DNA from 4 places in the Heyndrickxia sp. NPDC080065 genome. Region 3 is predicted to be linked to each of the others. Evidence: predicted binding sites of a transcription regulator. Region 3 holds the regulator's gene; each other region holds the start of a gene.
What was found. Region 3 encodes Rex, which represses fermentation and respiration genes when NADH is low (regulators of the CRP and FNR family bind a similar motif). Its sites were predicted from a motif close to TTGTGAAATATTTCACAA; they were not measured.
Positions count from the first base shown of each region.

Region 1: ACQKP0_RS06900 (cytochrome c oxidase subunit 2A) is a predicted target of Rex. The motif match lies at 933-950, and genes of this name have one in related genera.
Region 2: qoxA (cytochrome aa3 quinol oxidase subunit II) is a predicted target of Rex. The motif match lies at 1,452-1,469, and genes of this name have one in related genera.
Region 4: ACQKP0_RS19685 (cytochrome ubiquinol oxidase subunit I) is a predicted target of Rex. The motif match lies at 1,321-1,338, and genes of this name have one in related genera.

Region 1 is NZ_JBNNWS010000005.1:60,929-63,137, forward strand. Features, by position in the region: gene ACQKP0_RS06895 (xanthine phosphoribosyltransferase) at 1-425, opposite strand, end outside; purine riboswitch at 572-673, opposite strand; gene ACQKP0_RS06900 (cytochrome c oxidase subunit 2A) at 1,020-1,160, shown strand; gene ACQKP0_RS06905 (cytochrome c oxidase subunit II) at 1,342-1,824, shown strand; gene ACQKP0_RS06910 (b(o/a)3-type cytochrome-c oxidase subunit 1) at 1,821-2,209, shown strand, end outside.
Region 2 is NZ_JBNNWS010000010.1:152,760-154,968, forward strand. Features, by position in the region: gene qoxB (cytochrome aa3 quinol oxidase subunit I) at 1-309, opposite strand, end outside; gene qoxA (cytochrome aa3 quinol oxidase subunit II) at 379-1,341, opposite strand; gene ACQKP0_RS13985 (methyl-accepting chemotaxis protein) at 1,906-2,209, shown strand, end outside.
Region 3 is NZ_JBNNWS010000022.1:7,227-9,435, forward strand. Features, by position in the region: gene moaC (cyclic pyranopterin monophosphate synthase MoaC) at 333-821, shown strand; gene ACQKP0_RS21705 (redox-sensing transcriptional repressor Rex) at 837-1,496, shown strand; gene tatA (twin-arginine translocase TatA/TatE family subunit) at 1,552-1,752, shown strand; gene tatC (twin-arginine translocase subunit TatC) at 1,772-2,209, shown strand, end outside.
Region 4 is NZ_JBNNWS010000017.1:90,965-93,173, reverse strand. Features, by position in the region: gene ACQKP0_RS19685 (cytochrome ubiquinol oxidase subunit I) at 1-1,200, opposite strand, end outside; gene ACQKP0_RS19680 (response regulator) at 1,402-2,040, opposite strand; gene ACQKP0_RS19675 (sensor histidine kinase) at 2,037-2,209, opposite strand, start outside.

The sequences.
Region 1 (2,209 bases), on a different contig from region 3:
TGTTTAACAATATCTAAGAGTCCTAAGGCAGCCTGACCGTTTGCTAAAAAATCATCTATAATTAATATCCGGTCATTTTCATCTAGAAAACTTTTTGAAACAGATATTTCATTCGTAACATTTTTAGTAAAGGAATGAACACTAGCTGTATATAGATCGTTGACAAGTGTAAGGGATTTGCGTTTTCTGGCAAAAACTACGTTAATCCCAAGCTTTAACGCCGTCATCACAGCTGGAGCTATCCCAGAGGATTCGATCGTAAGTATTTTCGTAATCTTCTCATCACGGAATCTCTCCACAAATTCATCGCCTATTTCTTTCATTAAATTCGGATCTATTTGATGATTTAAAAAGGAATCTACCTTTAATACTGAATCAGATAGAACAATCCCATCGTTTAAAATTTTTTGCTTTAGTAAATCCAATTTTCTTCCCCCTAAAATAAGATTTGACCAAAGGAAAATATAAAAAAGTCCAATGGTCATTGCACTCAACATCATTGTGAGTGAGCCAATGTCCATTGAACATTTTGTCAATAGAAAGAATAAAAAATCAATATATTGTACTATTGATTTCACCATTGCTCACACATAGTCAAGCTATTTTCGGTAGCTTGGTAGAAACTTGCAGGCCATATTCCCACGATTATATGAGTGAATGCATATTAAATTTCTATTATTATATCACTTATACAATTGGATTAAAAGCTATATTAATAAAACATTTTATTAATATAGCTTTTATTTTTGGCTTTGTTAAACAATGCTGTTGTTTCTATAAACCCCTGTATGGTATGTGCTTTCGCTAGTTTTACTTCGTAAAAAAATCGCCTCACACATACCATACAGGCGATTTTACCAACAGTAATCATTAACAAAGCCCAATTTTTATTTCTTTTGATTTCACACATTCATCACAAAATGAGCTGAAAAGTGTGATAAATGTCACAGATGAACTAGTGCATCGTCACTATGATAAAAGTATCAAGAACAATCACATACAAGAAAGGAGCAAAATAAATGGCTAAGCCACAGATGAAACAAAATCTAAATGAAGAGTCATCTTCATTAAAAGGGACTTTAGCAGCAGTATTTATCGTAGGAGCTTTCCTTGTCATATCATGGCTTGCAATTTTTGGATTATATTTAAACCGTTTATAAAAGTAGTTCTCATTAAGAGTATCACTATTTAAAAGTGGGAATTTCCTTAATCGGTTTGGTTTTGGGGCATCTTTTCTTAATAATCATCTTTTATGAAATATTCCATAGATTACGTTTTTTGAATTCAAATAAAAATGTACTAGAAAAGAGCCATTATAAAAGTTTAGGAGTTGAGAACGCTATGCATTTACATCGCTATGAAAAATGGTGGCTAACATTCGGTATATCTGCACTTATTATTTTCTTATCTATAGTGGGTATTCAGGCATTTCACCAAGGTCATCAACCGCCTAGTGCAAAAGCATTTGTCGATCCAGAAAGAGTTGATCAGACAGAACCGTTTAATAAGCCGGGATTAAAGAAAGTTGAAGGAAAGGATTGGGATTATGAGCTTGTTGTTGTCGCCTCTGCTTTCTCTTTTAATCCTGGAGAGATTGAGGTGCCAAAAGACGCCAAAATTAAGATTATTGCAACAACAAAAGATGTTGTCCATGGCTTTGAAGTCGCTGGTACGAACATTAATATGATGTTAGAGCCAGGATACATCAGTGAATATGTTGCAACCTTTAATAAAAAAGGAGAATATCTTATCGTTTGTAATGAGTACTGCGGGACAGGACATCATATGATGTCTGCAAGAATTAAGGTGGTGGATCAAGGATGAGTACACAAATCCAAAAAGTAGATAAACGTGATGCGAAACTAGCAATGGCATACATTGCTGTTGCATTTGTGGCCCTAGCAATTGGAGGATTAATGGGTCTTCTTCAAACATTAGTACGATCTGGAAAAATGGAATTGCCAGGCGGGATTAACTATTACGAAATTCTAACTGCACATGGGGTTTTACTCGGTCTTGGTTTAACAACCTATTTCATTTTAGGATTTCAATTTGCTGCAATTAGCCGTACAGCTGGGACATTATCTAATAAAGCAAGGGCTACAGGCTGGGTTGGATTTATTCTTATGGTCATCGGTACCATTATGGCAACATCAATGATTTTAACAAATAGAGCAACCGTTCTTTACACATTCTATGCACCATTACA
Region 2 (2,209 bases), on a different contig from region 3:
CCCATGTGTTGTGAAAATTTCATTATAATGTTGAGGATCTAATAATTTATTTTCAGGTAAAGCAAGTTGAGCGCGCATCATAATGGCATCTACGCCACCACGGAAGAGCATCAACAATGCAGAGATTAAATACATAATACCAATACGTTTATGATCCACAGTTGTTAACCATTCACGCCATAGATAACCCCATTTTTTAAAATAGGTTAAGCCAGCGATAATTGCGATAACAGTAAGTCCAATGGCAACCATGGAAGCGTATATTGGAAAACTTGGATTAGGTATCGCGAATCTACTAAAAAAATCCATACTCTTTTGACTCCTTTCGAGTGATATTGCTTGTCATACAAAACCTGATGTGATTATTTTTAGAAAGGATTAATGATTATGCTCCATTTTTTGATCAGAATCATTTGACATATGATCCATATCCATATGGTCCATATGATTCATATCCATATGTTCATCTTTAGATTTATCATCGGAATCACTTGAGCCATGATGATGTCCACCATGTTCCATTTCTGGTGCCGGTGAAAATTTCAAATGGGTTCCAGTGTATGTGGACTGCCCAACATGACCAGGTTTTAATAATTCATTGAATTTTGCTTCAGTAAGAGGCTTAGCTGTTTTTTTAACATCTTTTACCCACTCATCATATTTAGCTTCAGGCATTGCTTTGACGCTGAATGTATTTTCTGCGAAACCTTTCCCACTGAAGTTTGCATTTCGACCATCAAATTCACCAGGCACATCAGCCGCTAAATGTAATGTGGTAACCATATCGGACATCGCATATTTTTGTCCTCCGAGCTGTGGAATCCAGAAACTAGTGATCGGTCCGTATGAATAAAGTCTAAATTCTATCGGACGTTTGGTTGGAATGTATAAGTAATTAACGGTTTCGATATTTTCTTCAGGATAACTAAAATGCCACTTCCAGTTTGAGGTTGAAGCATAAATAACTAATGGTTTTTGATTTTCATAGCCTTTCGGTGTTGCCTCAACTTTATAGTTTGATTTGACGGACATAATAGAAAGGAAAATTACGATTAATATCGGAATCCCCACACATATTATTTCTACAATATGATTTCCTTCGATATGTGGAGGCTCATAATCTTTACTTTGTTTGGAAGCTCGATATTTCATTAATATAAAGATTAAGAGTCCAAAAACAACGATGACAATAAATGACATGATCAAAATAGATAAGATTATGTCATCCGCTTGGGTTTTAGCTTGAGGACCTTTAGGATCCAAAACCTTTAATGGTTCACAACCCGTAAGTACAGTAATAATAGTGAAAATTACTGTCAATAAAGCCCATTTAATTTTCATGGTAAGACTCCTTTCTCTGTTCTCTAAGTTTCATTGCATTAGAAATATGAAATTTGTTAAATGGATACATCGACATTATCTTAATACGTTTTATTTTAGAAAACATCATAATGTGAATCATTTCACAAAATGTTCATGAATCAAATGTGATTTTTGTCACTAATTATTCAAGAAATGTTTTAATTAATTTTTAAATAGTTAATCAAAATGGTTATATATATGATAAATAGAGAGATGATCTTAAAAATTATTTGGGGTTATATTGCTTCTTTTTATTAAAAAAATAGAAAAATAGGTATATTGAGATTGATTATTTATGTGATCAAACATAGGGAAGAATAACTATTTATTTATTAAATACCTCATAATTAAGTGATAGGACATATTTCTTAGGATAAATAGTCCTATATTGTTATATAATATCTCCATATGAATCTTTTCCCAGTTTATGAAGCATCAAATATACAACTTGGGAACTCCTTTTTAAAAAAACGGTAAAAAATAGGGATTGAGGTATCAAAGCAGGTTATGAGCGTCTGCGAATAAAGAAAAATGGAGGAAATGATGACAATTTTTACAAAAAGAGCGACATCCATGAACCAACAATTTAGTGGGACAGATATTTCTCAGGTAGATGAACGAACAAAAGAACGTTTATCATTTTTAGGCATCAATCAGGATACATTGAATCTTGTAAAGAAAGCAGCTACTATTCTATCACCATATAAAGAAGAATTGGTTGATCAATTTTATAGAAATATTACTTCTGTCGATCATCTTCAGAATATTATTCTCAAGCATTCAAGCATCGAGAGGTTAAGAAAAACGATGGAAAGTTATTTAGATCAATTTCTTCAAGCTGAGGTCA
Region 3 (2,209 bases):
AGGATGTTCAAAAAGTCCGGGAAAAATAGCTGTCGAATTTCTTCTAATCCAGTTCCAGTGCCTAGCCCCTCGAGGTCAAATAACCTCTAACCTATGAAGTCAAAGAACAGACTTCATAGGTTAGAGAACATTTGCTTGTCGGGGCTGAACAAGGCACTTCCACTTTTTAAGTCAGCTCGCTGCTCCGCTCCTCACGTATTAAAAGCATACGCTCTGGTGCTCGCAGACTTCGCTTCCTCGAACTTCTCGGCTCTTTTTGTCCTCCTTTTTGAACACCCACATATAGGACAAGTTCACTAAAATAGTGTATGATGAATGAAGAGGTGTTTTAGATGTCTGAGCTTACACATTTTAATGATCAAGGCAGGGCGAAAATGGTTGATGTAAGCGCTAAACCTGAAACCGTTCGGACTGCGATTGCACGATCAAGTATCGAGCTGAGTAAAGAAATGTATCAATTGATTCACGAAAATAAAATGAAAAAAGGGGATGTTCTAGGGGTTGCACAAGTAGCTGGGATCATGGCTGCAAAAAAAACATGGGACCTCATCCCGATGTGTCATCCAATTCCAATAAACGGAATTAATATAGAATTTAATTGGGAACGAAAAAATGAACATCACTTTATCTTAAAGATCACTTCTAGTGTAAAAACGAAGGGAAACACAGGTGTAGAGATGGAAGCATTAACTGCTGCATCAATAACTGCTTTAACCGTCTATGATATGTGTAAAGCAGTAGATAAAGGAATGGTTATCGGCCCTACATTTTTAGTAGAGAAAACAGGCGGTGTTTCAAGTGCTGATTATCATAGGAGTTAGATGGGGGGCCAGCGTATGAATGAAGAATTAATAAAAATACCTCAAGCAACAGCTAAAAGGTTACCACTTTACTATCGATTTTTACAAAACTTACACTCATCTGGTAAACAACGTGTATCCTCGGCCGAATTAAGTGAGGCTGTGAAGGTTGATTCAGCAACGATTCGAAGGGATTTTTCTTACTTTGGAGCACTAGGAAAAAAAGGATATGGATATAACGTCAATTACCTTTTAACATTTTTCCGAAAAACCTTGGACCAAGATGAACTGACAAAAGTAGCACTTATCGGTGTCGGTAATTTAGGTACTGCTTTTTTAAATTATAACTTTTTGAAAAATAATAATACGAAAATAGAAATGGCTTTTGATATTGATCAAAAAAAAGTGGGCAAAAAAATCGGTAATGTAACGATTTACAGTTTAGATGAACTTGCCACACGTTTAATGGAAGAGGATATTCGAGTTGTTATTCTCACGGTACCGGCAGATGTTGCACAAAGGATTACAGATCAAGTGACAGGGACAAATGTAAAAGGTATATTAAATTTTACACCGGCTAGACTAAATGTACCTGCGTCTATAAGGGTTCATCATATTGATCTAGCAGTAGAATTACAGTCGTTAGTATATTTTTTAAAACACTATCCAAATGACACGGAAATTTCACAAGACTAAATGAAAACATAATGGATAAAACAAAAAATATCCTATATCATGTTAGTATGAGGAGGTGGGCCACGTGAGACCTGGTATTGGAAGTATTATTATCATTATAATTGTTGCCTTGCTAGTTTTTGGTCCGAAAAAATTACCGCAATTAGGTAGAGCTGCGGGGAATACTTTAAAAGAATTCAAAAACGCAACTAGAGGCTTAGCAGACGATGAAGAGGATGACGCAAAAAAAGATTCCAAAAGTGATTCTGTTAAGTAAAATGTAAGGATGAAATCATATGAGTCAAAAAAATATGACCATTTTCGAACATATATCCGAGTTAAGGAAGCGGCTGCTGATAATAGTCGTTTTCTTTATCTTGGCTGTAATTATAAGCTTTTTTCTTTCTCAGCCGCTCATACGTTTCCTTCAAACATCTGATTTAGCTAAAAATTTGACAATGAATGCTTTTCGGTTGACAGACCCTTTCAAAGTTTATATGGATATGACAGTATATTTAGCTATAGTTATTATCTTACCTGTTATCCTCTATCAATTGTGGGCATTTATAAGTCCGGGATTATATGAAAAAGAGCGAAAAATTACCTTAAGCTATATACCAATAGCAGTGTTATTATTTCTTGCTGGTGTCGCTTTTTCTTATTTTGTTTTATTTCCAATGATTATTCAATTTATGATGAAGCTATCAGCTCAAATGGATATTAATACTGTAATC
Region 4 (2,209 bases), on a different contig from region 3:
CCCATTACCGGTCGTTGCAGCTTCCGCAACCTTCATATATCCTCTTAAAATCCATGGCTGCCTGCCTAGTTCCGCATACATCCATCCTAATTCAATGGCAACAATTCCTAAAGGACCGCCCGCAACAATTGCCCATAAAAGCGGCTTATTCCATTCCGACCATTTTTTAATACGGCGTATAAATAAAAATACAAGAGGGATTAATACAAGATAAAAACCAATAATCACCATTAAATCAAACATGTAATGGACACTAAGAGGCGGAATTTCATCCTTTGGAAAATCATTCAAACCAATTACTTTTGTATCAAAGGATCCACCTGCTAAAAAGCTAAGGAATTTGGGTATGTGAATGGCATTTTTTATATGATTATTTTCATCTAGAGTACCAAATAATATTAGATCCGCTCCCCTGCTTGTTTCAAAATGCCATTCAGCAGCAGCAAGTTTTTCCGGTTGATGTTTAGCTAGAAATTTTGCAGATGCATCTCCAGCTAATGCTGTTCCAGTAGCAAAAATGAAGGTTGTCACCATCGTTAGTGTTAATGCTTTTTGATAATAAATGCCTCGTTTTCCTCGTATGTATAAAACGGCAGTAATAGCTGCAAGCAAAATTGCTGAAGCCGCATATGCAGAAGTTACTACATGAAACACCTTTGATGGTGTGGCAGGATTAAACATTGCTGCTATAGGATCGATATTAAGCATTTTTCCATTTTTTAAAGTAAAGCCTTGAGGAGTGTTCATAAATGAATTAACCATTGTAATAAACATAGCAGACGCAGATGAACCAATCATTATCGGAAATGTTAAAATCCAGTGCACGTATTTATTTTTAAATCGATCCCAAGTATACAAATAAATTCCGAGAAAGATCGCTTCAAAGAAAAAAGCGAATGTTTCCATAAATAAAGGTAAAGCAATAATTTTTCCCGCCACTTGCATAAAACTCGGCCAAAGCATGGATAACTGAAGACCTATACATGTACCAGTTACAACTCCCACCGCAACAGTGATCGTAAATCCTCTTGCCCAACGCCTAGCTAAAAGGTTGTAATATGGATCCTTTCGTTTAATTCCTAAAAACTCAGCAATTGATATCATAACAGGTACACCAACACCGATCGTTGCAAAAATAATATGAAAAGCTAAGGTCATTCCTGTTAACATTCGACTCAAAATGACATTATCCAGTTCCATCATGAAAACCCTCCTTTATTTCCAGTATATATTCTTAGTATTAAAAGTATTTTTTATTTACTTTTATTACTATTAGTGTAAACCTTTTTTATACAATGTGAATCATTGAGCATGAATGTTTTGTGACATTTTTCACAAACTTAACTCTAAGAAAAAAATAAAAATAGGAGATAATAGGGTTAAATGGATCCCCTATATCTCCTATTTTTTATTTATTAATTGATGTTGAAAAGCATAAATGACGGCTTGTGTACGATCCTGAACTTCTAATTTACTTAATATATTACTTACATGTGTTTTAACCGTTTTTAATGCAATAAATAATTCATCCGCGATTTCTTGATTGGTCATCCCTTCGCCCATTAGTAAAAGGATTTCGAGCTCTCGATTCGTTAAATCATCATGCAGTGGACGTTTATTGCCTTGCTTCATCCGCATCATCATTTTTCCAGTGACTTGTGGCTCTAGAACAGATTGTCCTTCATATGTAGATCGAACGGCATCTGCAATATCACTTGCTTTAGATGTCTTTAGCATATAACTTGTCGCACCTGCTTCAAGAGCAGGATATACCTTCTCATCATCAATAAAACTTGTAACAATAATTATTTTCGCCTCAGGCCATTGTTTTATGATTTCCTTTGTAGCTTGAATGCCATCCATCTCATTCATAACAAGATCCATTAGAATAATATCTGGGCGCAATTGTAAGGCAAGCTCTACCCCTTTTCTGCCATCATCCGCCTCCCCAATTACTTCAATATCAAGTTGAATCGATAAAAAGGCTGAAACTCCAATACGAACCATTTCATGATCATCTACTAATAATACCTTTATCATTCTACCGCCTCCTTTTGTTTTAAAATCGGAATTTTCACTTCAATACTAGTACCTTTTCCTTTAAAGCTGATCATTTTTATCGCTCCTCCAATTTCTGCGGCACGTTCCCGAATATTTTGCAAACCATAAGAACCAGCTTTTTCCTGCCCCATTTCAAAGCCAACACCAT